DNA from 3 places in the Nocardiopsis sp. EMB25 genome. Region 1 is predicted to be linked to each of the others. Evidence: predicted binding sites of a transcription regulator. Region 1 holds the regulator's gene; each other region holds the start of a gene.

Region 1 (5,584 bases):
CGGTCGGCGTCGAGCACGGCCGCGCCGGGTTCGTCCCGGAACTCACGGAACACGTGGTCGGCGTCGGGGACGTCGACGCGTTCGGCGTCGGTGAACCCGCTCATGAGGCGGTCGACGTCCGCCCGGGAGACCTGGGCGTCCTGCTCTGCCCACAGCACCAGTACCGGGGTGCCCTCGGGGACGTCCCGGGCGAGGTCGACGGGGTCGAAGGCGTCGATCCAGGTCAGGAAGGCCGAGTTCCGCTCGGAGTAGACGGTCTCCAACAGGGGCGACAGGTCGTCGGGCAGGGCGCGTCCACCGCGCAGCGCGGCACGTCCCGCGCGGGCGTCGGAGAGCAGGGTGACACTGTCGCCCTCATCGAGCTGCCCGCGGGCCTCACCCACGCGGATCTGCTCGGTGAGCTGGCGGTCGATGAGGTCCAGGTAGCGGGTTCCGGGCGGGGCGGCCAGGACCAGCGCGGGCGAGGCGTCCACGAGTTCGTGCGCGCGCAGGGCGAACAGGGCGCCCTCGCTGTGTCCGACGACGACGGTGCGTTCGGGGTCCACCTCGGGTTGGGCCAGCAGCTCCCCGAAGGCGGCGACCACCTGACGGTCGAACACCTCCGGGGCGATGGGATCGTCCGGGTCGAGGCCGTCGGCCCCCGTCTCGCCGCTGCCGAGCTTGTCGTAGCGGAGCGAGGCGACACCGGCCTCGGCCAGCACACGGGTGAGGTTCAGGTTGGTGTCGGCGTCGGGTCGCGTCGGTGCGTTGCCGTCCCGGTCGGTGGGGCCGCTGCCGGAGACGATGAGGGCGGCGGGCACCGTCCCGGTGGTGTCCGAGGGCGCCGTGAACGTCGCGAACACCTCTGCGCCGTCCACGGTGAACGACAGGTCCCGAGCCGACCCGCTGACGCCGGGCGGAGGGACCGAGGGGTCCTCGCCGGAACAGGCGGTGGAGAACAGGAGGCCGGTGGTCGCGCCGACGACGGCGAGCATCCGCCAGCGGCCGTGCGCGGGGGAGGTGGTGGGTGTGGACACGCCCCCAGCTTAGGGCGTGCCCGGAGGCCGTGTATGCCGTCCTGTGACCGGTCCGTCCCCGGTACGCGGACGGACCGGGGACGCGGGATCGGCGTCAGACGCGGCGCATGACCGCGACGACCTTGCCGAGGATGGTGGCGTCGTCCCCGTTGATGGGCTCGTAGGCCTCGTTGCGGGGCAGGAGCCACACGTGGCCGTCGTCCTCGCGGCGCAGGACCTTGACCGTGGCCTCGTCGTCCAGCAGGGCGGCCACGATGTCGCCGTTGTTGGCGTCCTGCTGCTGGCGGACCACGACCATGTCGCCGTCGGTGATGGCGGCGTCCGTCATCGAGTCGCCGACCACGGTGAGCATGAACAGCCGTCCCTCTCCGACCAGCTGGCGCGGGAGGGAGAGCACGTCCTCCACGGACTCCTCGGCCAGGATCGGACCACCCGCGGCGATCCGGCCGACGAGCGGCACGGCGGCGGCACGCGAGGCGTCGGCGGTGAACTCCGCGGGGTCCGCCTTCGCGCCGGACGAGCGGCCGGGGGTGCGCAGTTCGACGGCGCGGGGGCGGTTCTGGTCGCGGTGCAGGTAGCCCTTGCGCTGGAGCACCTTGAGCTGGTGCGCCACGCTGGAGGGGCTGGACAGGCCGACGGCGTCGCCGATTTCCCTTATCGAGGGCGGGAAACCGCGTTCCCTTACGTACCGCTGGATACAGTTCAGCACGCTCTGCTGACGCGCCGTGAGTTTGGGAGCGTCGGGCGTCGGCCCGTCCGCATCGCCCACGGGCGAGAGGACGGTGGTGGTTCCGGGATTCTCCTCCGGCACGGCCGGGCCTCCTCGGCGTTCGGTTCGGTCAGGGCCTGCTTGTGTGACTGGCCACGTCCGATCCGCGACCGCGCCGACCCTGGGGTCCACGTGACGGCGAAACCGGAGTGAAATCAACGTCAACATTAGTCGTTGCTGACGGTGATATCAAACAAGCGTTCGAGGCTGCGGACAATTGCTCGCGCGTTTTCGCGGTCAATTCCTGGCCTCCACTTACGTGTACACGTGTACCCGTCCCGGTGTCCCGGGAATGCGCCAACACGAGCGCGCCCGTGTACGAGCGGGCCCGGTCGCCCCGCGTCGGTGTTCGTGCGCGATCGCCTGCGGGGGCGGCGATCGCGTTTTCCGGGCGGCCCGTCCGCGGCGGTCGGGCGGCGCGTCGGCGGTACCCTGGGAAGTGGGTTTCGGGCGGCCCGGTCCACCCCCTGCGGGTCGTCCGCCGATCCCCTCCCCCTCCGAGCGTCGGTGTCCGTGTTCCCGTGCGCGGCCGCCCGGGCGCGCACGGGGTGCGTGTTCGTCGAAGGTCGCGGCCTCATCCGTGGTCGTTGAGGTTCGACCACAACATCTGGGTGTGTTGGTGGGGTGGAAGCCCAGAAGTTGTGGTTAAGTGGATGTGCGGGTCGTCGCGAGGGAAGCAGGTGAACAGGGATGTATTGTCCGTTCTGCCGCCATCCGGACACCCGGGTGATCGACAGCAGGTCCACCGACGACGGTGCGGCCATCCGCCGCCGCCGGTCCTGCCCCGCGTGCGAGCGCAGATTCACCACACAGGAGACCGTCCTTCTGATGGTCGCCAAGCGCTCCGGCGTCACCGAGCCCTTCAGTCGCACCAAGGTCATCGCCGGGGTGCGCAGAGCCTGCCAGGGCCGCCCCGTCTCCGAGGACGCCCTCGCCAAGCTCGGCCAGCGGGTCGAGGAGGAGATCCGCAGCCGGGGACTGGCCGAGGTGCCGGCGCATGAGATCGGACTGGCCATCCTCGGTCCCATGCGCGAACTCGACGAGGTCGCCTACCTGCACTTCGCCAGCGTCTACCGCGGTTTCGAGAGCCTCGCCGACTTCGAGGCCGAGATCGCCAGCCTGCGCCAGGACCACGAGGTCGGGTCCGGCGCGGACGGGGAGTAACACCTCCACCGCACGGCCGGGAGCCGTGCCGTCGACGCGTTCTCGGGGGGAATGCCGTCATGACGAAGAGCACGAGTGACCAGACGGGCCCCGAGGGGCTCAGGATGAGGCGCGTCCTCACCACACCCGGTGTCCACCCCTACGACACCCTCGAATGGGAACGCCGTGACGTCGTCATGACCAACTGGCGCGACGGAACGGTCAATTTCGAGCAGCGCGGTGTGGAGTTCCCCACCTCGTGGTCGATGAACGCCACCCAGATCGTGGCGAGCAAGTACTTCCGGGGGGCGCTCGGAACCCCCGAACGCGAGTGGAGCCTCAAACAGATCATCGACCGCGTCGTGGGGGTCTACACCGAGACCGGCCGTTCGCACGGTTACTTCGCGGGGGACGAGGACGCCGAGACCTTCGACCACGAACTCAAGTACGCGCTCGTCCATCAGCTGTTCAGTTTCAACTCGCCCGTCTGGTTCAACGTCGGCACGACCTCACCGCAGCAGGTCTCGGCGTGCTTCATCCTCTCCGTCGACGACACCATGGAGTCGATCCTCGACTGGTACAAGGAGGAGGGGATCATCTTCAAGGGCGGCTCCGGCGCGGGTGTGAACCTGTCCCGCATCCGCTCCAGCCGGGAACCGCTCTCCTCCGGCGGCATGGCCTCGGGGCCGGTCTCCTTCATGCGCGGCGCCGACGCCTCGGCCGGGACGATCAAGTCCGGCGGTGCCACCCGTCGGGCCGCCAAGATGGTCGTGCTGGACGTCGACCACCCCGACATCGAGGAGTTCGTCGAGACCAAGGCGCACGAGGAGCACAAGATCCGCGCCCTGCGCGACGCGGGCTTCGACGTCGACCTGGGCGGCGCCGACATGTTCAGCGTCCAGTACCAGAACGCCAACAACTCGGTCCGGGTCTGCGACGCGTTCATGCGCGCGGTCGAGAGCGGCGCCGACTTCGGTCTCACCTCCCGTACGACGGGCGAGGTCATCGCCACCGTCGACGCCGGGGAGCTGTTCCACCGCATGGCCCGCGCCGCCTGGGAGTGCGCCGATCCGGGCATCCAGTACGACGGGGCCATCCAGGACTGGCACACCAACCCGGAGACCGGCCGGATCAGCGCGAGCAACCCGTGCTTCCCGGCGGATCAGCGGGTACTGACCGACCGGGGGCACATCCCCATCGGTCAGCTCGTCGAGCGTGCCGCCCGGGGGGAGTCCTTCTCGGTCTACACCAACGACGTCACGGCTGCCGGGGAGACGTGTGACTCGGTCGTGGCCACGGTACCCACCCGGTACATGGTCACCGGGACCAACGAGATCGTCGAGTTGCGCTTCTCCGACGGCTCGGCTCTGCGCTGTACGCCCAGTCATCGTGTGTGGACCAGCAACCGGGGATGGGTCCGGGCGCAGGACTTGGGAAATGACGACCGCATCGTCCGCTCCTTCCGGTACGCTCCTCGTTCCAACCCCGTTCGCCAGATTCCCAGAGCCGCGCTGGACGCCGCCCGTTCGGCGTCGGAGAGGCCTGGCACGACCCCACTCACCCTCCCCGAGAAGTGGGACGAGGACGCGGACCTCGCCCACTACCTCGGCTGGCTCGTGGGGGACGGGTCGGTCGGCGAGGCCAGTGTCGTGACCGTCTACGGCACCGCCGAGGAACAGGAGTCCGTGCTCCCCCGTCACCAGGCTCTGATCGAACGCCTCACCGGGCGCCGCAGCAAGCCCAGCCGCCAACCGAACGGGACCCAGCAGCTCAGGGTCACACGTCAGGCGATGGCGGCGTTCGTGCGTGCCCTCGGACTCGGAGGCCGCGCGGCGGACAAGTGCGTTCCCGCGTCGCTCTTCGAGGCACCTGAGGACACGGTCCTGGAGTTCCTCCGAGGGCTGTTCGACGCCGACGGTTGTGCGGTCGACCAGCCCAACGGGACGCGCTACGTCGGTTTGAGCACCCGTTCCGAGCGGCTCGCGCGCGAGGTACAGGAACTGCTCGCTCCCTTCGGGATCGCCAGCCGCGTCTACAAGACCTCCGACGGCAAGCCGGACACGTTCTCCTATGTGCGCAAGGACGGCAGCGCCGTCACCTACGGAAGCGATGGTCCGTTCGTCGATCTGCGGATCTCCAGCAGGTTCCTGTACGACTTCTCCGCTCTCGTCAACTTCACCATCGAGAGCAAGAGCGACAGGCTCCAGGACGCTCTGGACTTCCGTCGTGTGTACAACACCGACAGCTCGGTCCGTCTGGTCTCCCGCGAGTCCCAGGGGTTCGAGACGACCTACAACCTGACCGAACCCCGCAACCACTCCTACATCGTGGGTAGCACTGTTGTGGCCAACTGTTCGGAATACGTGCACCTGGACGACTCCTCCTGCAACCTCGCCTCGATCAACCTGCTGAGGTTCCTGCGCGAGGACGGCACCTTCGACGTGGAGACGTTCACCCGGCTCACGGAGCTGGTTCTCACGGCGATGGACGTCTCCGTCGCCTTCGCCGACTTCCCCACGGAGCGGATCGGGGAGACCACCCGTGCCTACCGCCAGCTCGGTGTCGGCTACGCCAACCTCGGCGCCCTGCTGATGGCCACCGGCCACGCCTACGACTCCGACGGCGGCCGTGCCGTCGCCGCCTCGATCACCTCGCT
Region 2 (5,584 bases), 2.8 Mb from region 1:
GGAGCCTCCAGGTCGACCTCGACGCCCTCGCGTTCGAGCTCCTCCCGCACCACCCGGTAGGCCAGTCCCGACGAGTACCCCTTGCGGGCGAGCGCCCCCAGCGCGCGGCGGATCCGGGTGTCCCGGTCCTTGCCCCGGGACATGGCCAGACGCCGGCGGGCGAGGTCGCGGGCGGCCGCCACCTCGTCCTCGTCGGACAGGTGGTCGACGGCGTCGCGCACGGTGTCCTCAGCCACGCCTCGGGTGCGCAGTTCGCGGGCGAGCGCCCGTCGGGACAGGCCCCGGCTGTGGTGGCGGGAGGACACCCAGGCGTTCGCGAAGGCGGCGTCGTCGATGAGTCCGGCGTCGCCGAACGCGCCGAGGACGGACTCGACGACCTCATCGGGGAACTCCCGGCGCAGCAGGGCCCGCTCCAGCTGGGCGCGGGTGCGCGGGGAATGGGTGAGCATACGCAGGCACAGGGCCCGCGCCCTGGCCTCGGGATCCTCCCCGGACGGGCGGGACCCGCCCGGGGAGGTCTCGTCCTCGGGTGACGCGGAACGGTCCTCGGACCGGCGCCGGTCACGCATCGGGGGCTGTGGGCGCCTTGGTGGTCTTGGCCGGAGCGCGCTTGGTCGGAGCCTTGGCGGGGGCCTCCTTCACGGGAGCCTCCTTGGCCGGAGCGTCCTTCGCCGCGGCCTCCTTGGCCGGTGCGTCGGAGTCGGAACCGGAGGCGCTGTCGTCGCCCGCGCCGGGCACGCCCAGCTTCTCCTTGATCTTCTTCTCGATCTCGTTGGCCACGTCGACGTTCTCGCGCATGAACCGGCGGGCGTTCTCCTTGCCCTGGCCCAACTGGGTGCCCTCGTAGGTGTACCAGGCACCGGACTTGCGCACGATGCCGTGCTCCACGCCCAGGTCGATGAGGCTGCCCTCGCGGGAGACGCCCACGCCGTACAGAATATCGAATTCTGCTTGTTTGAATGGAGGCGCGACCTTGTTCTTTACCACCTTGACGCGTGTCCTGTTTCCAACGGCATCAGTTCCGTCTTTGAGCGTTTCAATTCGACGAACGTCCAACCGAACCGAAGCGTAGAACTTCAGTGCTTTTCCGCCGGTGGTCGTTTCGGGGCTGTTGTGCACCATGACGCCGTCGACGAAGTAATTGTGATTCCCCTCCACCTCGATGTCGAACTTGCGCATGCTACGCGTTTCCGGCTTGACGTGAATATCCAGGATCGGAGACGCCACCAGCCGCTCCACCGGCTCAGCGAGGTCCGGAACCACCCGGCACTGACCCTGGAAGCGCGGCAGCAGCTTGTAGCTCATGGACTCGTGCACGTAGGGCGCCACCAGTTCCTGGAACTTGGCACTGGCCGCCGTGGTGAAAAGGATCGAGTACTTACCGGCGCTGCCCTTGGCGACAAGCTTGACATCGAGACCGTAGGTGTCGCGCAGGTGCTCGGTGAGCCGGTCACGTGTACCCGGGCTCATGGCCTCGACACAGATCTCGATCCGCCCGCTACCACCCGCGGTCCGAGCCTGGACGCCCTTGGAGCGGACAGTGAAGCAGCCGTCGTCCATGTACCAGACAGCGAGCGCCAACGGCGTGAGCCGCTTGAGGTACTCCCAGCTCAGGTGCTTCTTGCCGTCACCGAAGTAGACCGCCTCCCTGAGTTCGGCCAGTTCCGGCAACGGGGTGAAATCGGCGAACACCGCACCCTTGTCGTTGGATGTCCGGGTACAGCCGATGTTGCCGAGAAGGGAGACCTTCCAGTCCAGGTAGCCGGCCTGGGCAGCACCGTGCCCCATCCTGAACCGGGTGCCGTCTCGACCCTGGGTGTTCGGGGAGAGACTGCCATCTCCCATCACCGACCCGAGGATGACCTGGCGCTGCTGCTCGCTCAGGTAGTGGGCCTGCGCGGTGAGGACCCGGTCGCCGGGAAGCAGCTCCCCGGCCTCCCGCCACCCACCCGGAGTACGGATGAGGTGGTTCGGAGTCGCCGCGAACTGCGAACGGCCATTCTTTCCCGAGCGGGCCACGGTGAACTGGAGGAAGTGATCGGCCACGCCATTGTCGAACCAGTTGACGACCTTCCGGGGAACGACCTCGTCCCGCTCCGGGTCGTAAGAGAGGACTTCGACGTCCATCTTCTGGTTGACGATTTTCCCGATTTTCTCCTGGGTCCCATCAGCCAGAGTCACTCGGGTCGCATAATTCATGCACCCGAACATAACACCGACTTTTTCACGAAGCTGGTTGATGAAAATGGCGGTGGTGCCGGTCTGGTGCAGCGCACCGGCGATCTTGCGCAGCGCCTGGGACATCAGCCGGGCCTGCAGGCCGACGTGGCTGTCGCCCATCTCCCCCTCGATCTCCGCGCGGGGCACCAGGGCGGCCACGGAGTCGACGACGATGATGGAGACCGCGCCGGAGCGGATCAGCATGTCGACGATCTCCAGTGCCTGCTCGCCGGTGTCCGGCTGCGACAGCAGGAGGTTGTCGGTGTCCACGCCGATCTTCTTGGCGTAGGCGGGGTCGAGCGCGTGCTCGGCGTCGACGAAGGCGGCGATCCCACCCGCCTTCTGCGCGTTGGCCACCGCGTGCAGGGCGACGGTCGTGTTGTGCGAGACGATCCCGTTGGCCAGGAAGCTGTGTGTCTCCGGAAGCATGATGTCGAAGGTCGGCTGATTTCCACCGTCCTCGATCACGGTGATCGGTTCGTAGGTGTAGGGCGCGACAGCCAGTTCCTCAAGGTGGCTGAGGATCACTTCGCCGGACGCGGAAAGACGCTGTTCGCGGCTCCTGGCCCACTCGATGATGTCGACCAACCGGTTCCGGCTGCACGAGGGAGCGGTCTCACCGCGGAAGAGGTCGCCCGCCACACGGTCGAAGTCACGGTCGCCGCCGAGACTGTCACGGAGGCTGCTGATCAGTCCCGTGATGTGCGGGATGTTCTCGAACTGGGGGCTCCGACCGGAGAGGCGGAAGTTCTTCTCCACCTGGGCAGCGCGCCGACGGGAACGGAAGCCGACCTCGCTGAGGAACCTGTGGGCCACGGAGGGGTTGACCGCGACCGTCCAGTAGTGGCGCTCATAGGTGGTGTTGAACTTGCGGTACAGCGAGGCGGGAACGCCCAGCCCGTAGAGAAGGATCTGCACGTCGCGAGCCAACTGCTCGGAGGCGGTGCCCAGACCGATGGTGGAACTGTCGTCGATCCAGCCGTCGCCCTCGTAGAGCGCGGAGAGGAAGGCGCGCTGGATCTTGTCGCCGCCGGTCCGCACCACATGGGGAACCCGCTTTCCGGCGGAGTTGACGTAGTCGAGCCCGTACCGGTCCGCGACCTCCTCGCGAAGCTGGACGCCGGGCAGCACGTACTCCCGGCAGTTGTTGCCCTCGTACACCTTGGCCTCGGTGTCGAAGAGCCACCTGGCGATGGAGGTGAACTCCTGACCGACCTCGTCGTCGCCGTTGGTGAAGCGAACCGAGGTAGTGGAGCCGAGCGTGCCCTCCGCGACCAGGTAACCCAGGAAGACGGCCTCGTCCTCGCTCAGTCCGCTGCCCTCGGCGGCCTCGTTGGCTCCGAAGCGGGCGGAGACGAGCGTGTCGCCCTCCTTCAGCTTCCCCGCCTTGCGCCAGACGACGAAACCTTCCTCGTTCACGACCCGGAGCGGGTGGTTGTGGGTGACCGTGACACGACGGCCGGACTCGGTGGTGATCCGCAGGACCGGCTTGCGGTTGTTGTGGGTCAGTGCGGCGACCGTTTCCAGCTCACCCCGCTCGTTGACCACACGGATGCCCTGGTCGCGCACGTCCGTGACACGGCTGGCGCAGGTGGCGGACTGTCCGGCGCGCTCGAAGAGTTCGGCGATGGTCTCCATGCCCCGGTCCGTCCACACGTAGGTGTCGGCGGTGAGGCACTTACCGCTCGACTCCGGGCCGTACACCTCCACGATCCGACCCTTGGGGATGCCCCCGATGCCGAGCGCGACGTCGAGCGCGATCGCCCCGGTGGGGATCGACTCGATCGGCGGGCGGTCGTCGTCACCCAGACGCATGACGGAGCCCTTGCCGAACTGCCGCTCGATCTGCGCGAGCGCTGTTTCGAGAGCCTTGTCTCGGTCTCCAGATGCCACGGGGTACCCCTGTTGGGTCGATGCCTTCTTCTTCATGATGCGCACGACGCTACGCGGTCGGTACGACAATCGCGACGTCCGACGTTCGTCTGTGGACAACCCACACTACCCGAACCTCTGTTCGATTGTTCGAACGACCGGGGAGAACCTTCGAAACCTCCTCCGGACGGTGTCAGCGGACGGAGAGGGGGAGGTCGAACGCGTCGCAGACGGCACGCCACACGTCCTTGGCGCCCACCCCGTCGGCCAGCGCCTGCCGGACCGTCCGCGAACCGAGCCCCTCGATGACGTAGTCCTTGGCCAGGCTCTCCGCGTAGGCCTCGCCGAACTGCTCGTGCATGTTCTGCCAGAAAACCGTGAGTCTCATCGGTCCCAGTATCGGCGATCGGCGCGTCCTTCGCTCCCCTTCCGGGAGAACGTCCGCACCGAGGGGCACACTGACCCCATGAGCCACGCGCCGCACCCCCTGGACCGCTTCGCGCCCGCGACACGGGAGTGGTTCGAGCGAGCCTTCCCCGGGGGCCCCACCCCGGCCCAGTCCCAGGCCTGGTCCACGATCGCCAAGGACCGCGACGTGCTCGTGGTGGCCCCCACCGGGTCCGGAAAGACCCTGTCGGCGTTCCTGTGGTCCCTCGACCGGCTGACCTGCGCACCGCCGCCCCAAGACCGCTCCCGGCGCTGCCGCGTGCTGTACGTCTCCCCCCTCAAGGCCCTGGCCGTGGACGTCGAACGCAACCTGCGCGTCCCGCTCGCCGGGATCTCGGAACGGGCCGAGGCGGCGGGCGTCCCGGTCACACCGGTCACCGTCGGCGTGCGCACCGGGGACACCCCCGCCGACGAGCGCCGCCGGATGGCCACCCGTCCGCCGGACGTGCTCATCACCACGCCGGAGTCGCTGTTCCTCGTGCTCACCTCGCGCGCCCGCGAGGGGCTGGCCGGGGTGGAGACCGTCATCGTCGACGAGGTGCACGCCCTGGCGGGCACCAAACGCGGCGCCCACCTCGCGTTGAGCCTGGAGCGGCTGGACGCGCTCCTGGACCGGCCCGCGCGGCGCATCGGACTGTCGGCCACCGTACGGCCGCCCGAACTGGTCGCGGAGTTCCTCGGCGGGGCGGCGGTCGTCTCCCCGCCGGACACCCCGCACATGGACCTGGGCGTGGTCGTGCCGGTCCGCGACATGGACGAACCCGGACCCGCGCCGACCGCCGAGGCCACCGGACCCGCGCACGGATCGATGTGGCCGCACGTGGAACGGCGGGTGCTGGACCTGGTCGAACGGCACACGTCCACGATCGTGTTCACCAACGGCCGCCGCACGGCGGAGCGGTTGTGCGCCCGACTCAACGACCTGTACGCGGAGCGCTCCGGCGCGCGGCTGCCGCCGGAGGAGGTCCCCGCCCTGCTCATCGCCCAGTCGGGGAGGTCCCAAGGCGCGGAGCCGGTGGTGGCGCGGACCCACCACGGTTCGATG
Region 3 (5,584 bases), 1.3 Mb from region 1:
TTGACACCCTTCGTAACCATTCCTGTCGTCTTTTCAGATTCTTTGTGGAGTGTGTAAACCTGCCACCGCGACACGCGTCCCAACAATGGGTGCGTCGCTCGCGAACCGCCCCGCGCCGGAGTTCACGGCCCCCGCCTCTTGGTTCCCTCACCCCGCCGAGCCGCTACGTTGTGGGGCATGCCCACCTCCGTTCCCCCTGGGCCCGCCGTCCGGCACCGCCTCGCGCTGTCCCTGACCGCCCTGGCCCTGCTCCTCACGCCCGCGTGCTCGGCGGTCTCCGACGCCGCGTCGGGCGACGGACCCACCGCCGCACCTCCGCTCCCCGCCCCTGAGGACGGTGACGGCAACGGAGCCACGGACACCGACGGCGGCGACAGCACCGGCGGTGACGGCTCCCCCGCGGACACGCCGGCGGGCGGAGGGCCGCTGAGCAGCCGGGTGGTCGTCATCGACCCCGGGCACAACGGCGGCAACGCCGAGGCCCCCGACGAGATCAACGCCCAGGTTCCCGCGGGCCCCGGGGAGAAGTCCTGCGACACGGTGGGGGCGCAGACCGCCGACGGCTACGCGGAGCACGAGTTCAACTGGGCCCTGTCCCTGCTCGTGCGCGACCGCCTGGAGGCCGACGGCGCCACGGTCGTCCTCACCCGGGACGACAACGAGGGTGTCGGTCCCTGCATCGACGAGCGGGCGCGGATCGGCAACCAGGTCGACGCGGACGCGGCCGTGTCCATCCACGCCGACGGAGGGCCGGAGTCCGGACGCGGGTTCCACGTGATCACGCCCGGCGAGGTCCCCGACTTCACCGACGACATCGTGGAACCGTCCCGTCTTCTGGCCGAGGACCTGCGCCGCGAGTACCGGGACGGCACCGGCATGCCCTACGCCGACTACCTCGCCGACGAGGGCCTGGACGAGCGGACGGACCTCGGCGGGCTGAACATGTCCGACGTTCCCAAGGTCTTCCTGGAGGCGGGGAACATGCGCAACCCCGAGGACGCCGACCTTCTCAGCGACCCCCGGTGGCGGGAGGACGCGGCGGACGCGGTCGCCCGCGGGGTGGCCATGTACCTCCTGCGGAGCTGACCGGCCGACGGCGTCCGCCACTGACCGTCTCTCCCTGGCGCGGGCCCGGGCGTCTGGGCATAATGCGGGGATGACCTCCCCCGACTCCCGCCCCGAGTTCGACGTCGTCCTGCGCGGCTACCACCGCACGCAGGTGGACGAGGCCGTCGGCCGCGCGCGTGCCGCGCTCTCCGGCGACCCCTCCCCCACCCCGATCACCGCCGGGCAGCTGCGCGCCACCCTGTTCGACGTGGTGCTACGCGGCTACGACCGCGCCCAGGTGGAGGCGTACTTCCAGCAGCTCACGGACGACCTCGCGGAGATCGAATCACGGAATACCCAGGGATAACCCTCTGAGAACCTCCTGAACTGCACAATGGGGACCATGCCTCTGACACCGGCGGACATCCGCAACAAGAAGTTCCACACGGTGCGTCTGCGCCCGGGGTACCACGAGGAGGACGTCGACGATCTCCTCGACCGTATCGAGGCCACTCTGGTGGCCCTGGAGGGTGGACCCCGGAGTGGTCCGCTGCTGACCGCCGACGACGTGCGCAACTCTCGGTTCCGGACCACCCGGTTGAGCCCCGGATACCGGGAGGACGAGGTGGACGACTTCCTCGACATCGTCGCCGCGGACCTGGCCGGACGCGGTCTCGGCGGCCCCGGTGGCCACGGCGGTCCGCCACCGCTGCCGACCCACCCCTCCCCCGAGGCGGCCTACGGCCACGGCGGCCACGAACCGGCCGCTCCCCAGGAGAGGCGACGTGAGCACCGGCCACGGCTCACCGCCGCCCACATCAGGGAGCAGCAGTTCGCCACGACCCGGCTGACCACGGGCTACAACGAACAGGAGGTGGACGACTTCCTGGACCGGGCCGAGTTCACGATGGACGTCATCCAGCAGGGCCGCCCGGAGCGGGCGACGCTCACCTCCGCCGAGGTCGAGAGGGTCCAGTTCGCCACGACCCGCGCCCGGCCGGGGTACGACCCGGCACAGGTGGACCGGTTCCTGGACATCCTCGCCGAGGAGCTCCGAAGGCACGAGGAGCGCTGAGCGCACACTCGGTGACCGGACACGCCGTCCCCCGGCAACCCCATACCCAGGGCAGCGAAAAGTAATATTCCGTTACAGGGAGTGGCGAGCTTCCGCTGTTCACGGATCCGCGGCCCGAGGGGAGGCGGGATGCCACACGCGACGCCCCAGGGCGGCGGTGCGCCCGCCCGTGCGTCCCGCGGGGCACCGTACTGCTCGCCGTCGGTGGCGCCGGGGTTCGCGCACGCGTGCGCGAACGGCGTCCGCGCGGTCGGGATGTGCGGGCACGGGGCCGAGGAGCCCGACGAGGAGTTCGTCCCGACCAGGGCGCACCCGTGGGAGACACCCCTGCTGGTGGTGTGCGTACTGGTGGGGGTGGCGCTGGTCGCGGCCGCCGTCCACACCCTGTGGACGGCGACGGGGTCGTGGGCCTGGACGGCGATCGCCGCGGCCGCGATACCCGCCGCGTGTTGGACGGTACGGGGCCTGCGGTACGCCCGCGAACGCGCGGAGTCGGTGAAGATCTCACCGACGCAGTTCCCCGAGGCCTACCGGTCGGTGGTGACGATGTCCTCCGCGATGGGCCTGGCCCGACCGCCGGAGGCCTACGTCCGGCCGACGCGCGGCCGGATCGTCACGGACGCCGCCGCGCACGGCCTGCGGCGGTACCTCGTCCTGCCGCAGGAGCTGTTCGGCCCCGACGGTCGGCCACGCGATCCGGACGTGCTGGCGTTCCTCGTGGCGCACCAGTTCGGGCACGTGGCCGCCGGGCACACGTCGTTCTGGCGGAGGGTGGCGACACTGGGCGCGGAGCTCGTGCCGGGTCTGGGGACGGCACTGGCGCGGACCATGGAGTACACCGCCGACAACCACGCGTACGCACACCACCCGGAGGGTGTGCACGCCGTCCGGTTCCTCGCGGCGGGTCCCGACCTGTACACGCGGGTGAACATGGGCGAGATGGCCGACCGGGCGCGGACGGACCGCGGGGGTTCGCTGCTGCTGTACCACCTGCTGACCCGGCGCCCGAGCAACACGCGGCGGATGGCGGCGCTGCGGGACCGAAGGAGACGCGGCCGGGTGCTCCTGTGACAGATGTTTCCGTTCGGGGGTGGAGGCAGCGGTGGTGGCTCTGAGGTGGGACGACATCGTCCGAAGCCGGTGAGGTCCTCCCGCCGAGAACTTGACTTGTTCGAACTCATGTTCGATAAACTGTACGCGTGAGTCTTCTGAACGAACGGATCGACGTCCGCTCCACCGACGACGGGCACCCCGCCCGGTTCACGTGGCGCGGTCACACCTTCCGCGTGCGCAGGATCATCGGCGACTGGCCCGCCCGCCCGGAGCGGCCCGGCGTCCCCGCCACGCAGACGCACCTGCTGCGGGTCTCGGCGGAGTCGGAGTCCGGCGAGCCCAACATCATCGACATCACCCGCGACGTGTCCTCCGACCACTGGACGATGCGCCGCAGATGGCACTAGGCGGTGTTTTTTGGGTCCTCCGCTTCGCTTCGGACCGTGTTCGGGCACCCTCAAGGCAGGGATTCTTCATCCTCGTCCTCGCCTGTCGCTCGTTCCTCGCTCGCGGCTCGACTCGTCTTGCACAACCCTGCCGGCGCCCGAACGACACCCCCTCGGGTGACCGTTCCAAGAAACAGGCCCTAGGTCGTGTTCCGCGAACACGTACTCCGCCGCGCGACGAGCGGCATCCGCGGAACACGCCCCCGGCGGTGTCCTTCGGGGCCTCCGCCGCGCCCCGTCCCGCCCACGGACGTCCACGGCGCGGCGCCCACCGTTCGCAATCCCGGACGGCACCCCGGACGACCGCCCCGAAGAACGGAACCCGGGCCGGTGTGACCGCCCTTCCCGCCGTCCGGGGGAAGGGCGGTCGCACGTTCGGGGACGGCACCGGCGGAACGGAACGCGCGGCCCCCGGAGCGCGGGCGTTCGGGGGGCAGTTGGGGGCGGAAGACGGCGCCGAGTGTGGTCATGGGAGCGTTCCTACCGCCCGGCCCCGGCCGCGCGACGGGGTTCAGCGCGCCCGGGAACCGGAGGGGGCGAGGTGGAAGTAGGGCTCGGCCCGGTCCTCACGGGCCCAGGTGATCCGGTCCAGGATGCGCCGGGGCATCTCCGGCAGGTCGGCCACGGGGAACCACCGCACGTCCATCGACTCGTCCCCGGAGGCGTCCGGTTCGCCGCCGACGTAGCGGCAGCGGAAGGAGATGTCGAGCATCTGCACCACGTCGCCGTTGGGGTAGGTGTAGGGCTCCTGGGCGACGACGCTGGTCATGCGCTCGACCTCGACCGTCAGTCCCGTCTCCTCCCACACCTCGCGGACGGCGGTCACGGCGGGCTGCTCGCCCGGTTCGAGGATGCCGCCGGGGGTGCACCAGCGGCCGTCGTCGAGGCGCTGGTGCAGGAGTACGCGGTCGTCGTCGCCGAGGACCACCGCCGTCACCCCGGTGAGCGGCAGGAGTCCGTGGCCGACGTGGCGGCGCAGTTCCAGGATGAAGTCCGGGACGGGCATGGTCGGCAGCCTATCGGTGACGGGGTGCGCGCGCCGGGCTCGCGGCCGGGTGTCAGCGGGATCGCGCCGCGCGCAGGTCGGCGTACTCGTGGGCGAGGATCGACATGAGGACGGCGTCGTGCCACTCGCCGTCCCAGTACAGGTGGTCGCGCCAGACGCCCTCGCGGACGAAGCCCGAGCGGGCGTAGGACCTCTGGGCGCCCGTGTTGAAGTCGAACACCTGGAGCGCCACCCGGTGCAGGCCCGCCACGGTGAAGGCGTACTCCAGGACGAGGTCGGTGGCCTCGGTGCCGTAGCCGTTGCCGGTGAGGGACATGTCGTTGAGGGCGATGCGGTAGTCCACGCCGCCGTTGTCGGCGTCGAGGTCGATGAGCGCGCAGCCGCCGACGCAGCGGCCGTCCTCGTTCCGGAGGATCACCCAGTCGGCGCGGTCGGCGTGGGACGGGCGCGAACGGGCCCAGTCGCGGACCTGCCGCTCGGTGAACGTGGTGTGGGTGCCGGTCAGGCGGCGCACGTCGGGGTCCAGGTCGGTGAGGACCGGGACGAGGTGCTCGCCCGTCCGCTCGTCGAGGGGTTCGAGGCGGACCCGGTCGCCGATGAGGGCGGGCTGGTCGCGGAAGACGTCGGAGGGCACCATGCCCGGGATCCAACCACGGGGCCGGAGCCCGGGCCAACCGGTTTTCCGGGGTGCCGGGTCACCGCCGGAGGGGTTCCCGTGTCGCGGATCGCACTGTGGGGCGGGGGACTCGGTTACCGTACCCGTGGCACCGACAGCGACCCCGACACAGCCAAGGAGTGCCCATGCTCGTCGCGTTCTCAGTGAGCCCCCTGGGTGAGGGGGAGTCCGTGGCGGAGTCCGTCGCCAGGGCGGTCAAGGTCGTCCGCGACAGCGGGCTCCCCAACCGCACCGACGCGATGTTCACCACCGTGGAGGGTGAGTGGGACGAGGTGATGGAC

Evidence for each region. Region 1 encodes LexA, which represses DNA repair genes until DNA is damaged. Its sites were predicted from a motif close to TCGAACANNTGTTCGA; they were not measured.
Region 2: the regulator LexA is predicted to act here: its motif matches at 4,223-4,238, upstream of recA (intein-containing recombinase RecA).
Region 3: the regulator LexA is predicted to act here: its motif matches at 3,294-3,309, upstream of KIK06_RS20135 (DUF6504 family protein).

Annotation. Positions count from the first base shown of each region.
Region 1 covers NZ_JAMTDN010000001.1:3,267,938-3,273,521, reverse strand. Annotated here, with positions in the region: gene KIK06_RS14155 (alpha/beta hydrolase family protein) at 1-1,016, opposite strand, end outside; gene lexA (transcriptional repressor LexA) at 1,111-1,827, opposite strand; gene nrdR (transcriptional regulator NrdR) at 2,476-2,949, shown strand; gene KIK06_RS14140 (vitamin B12-dependent ribonucleotide reductase) at 3,009-5,584, shown strand, end outside.
Region 2 covers NZ_JAMTDN010000001.1:466,210-471,793, reverse strand. Annotated here, with positions in the region: gene recX (recombination regulator RecX) at 1-569, opposite strand, end outside; gene recA (intein-containing recombinase RecA) at 562-4,158, opposite strand; gene KIK06_RS01950 (DUF3046 domain-containing protein) at 4,286-4,480, opposite strand; gene KIK06_RS01945 (ATP-dependent helicase) at 4,559-5,584, shown strand, end outside.
Region 3 covers NZ_JAMTDN010000001.1:4,599,301-4,604,884, forward strand. Annotated here, with positions in the region: gene KIK06_RS20115 (N-acetylmuramoyl-L-alanine amidase) at 178-1,086, shown strand; gene KIK06_RS20120 (DivIVA domain-containing protein) at 1,157-1,414, shown strand; gene KIK06_RS20125 (DivIVA domain-containing protein) at 1,442-2,122, shown strand; gene KIK06_RS20130 (peptidase M48) at 2,252-3,193, shown strand; gene KIK06_RS20135 (DUF6504 family protein) at 3,322-3,582, shown strand; gene KIK06_RS20140 (NUDIX hydrolase) at 4,133-4,627, opposite strand; gene KIK06_RS20145 (GNAT family N-acetyltransferase) at 4,680-5,264, opposite strand; gene KIK06_RS20150 (MTH1187 family thiamine-binding protein) at 5,429-5,584, shown strand, end outside.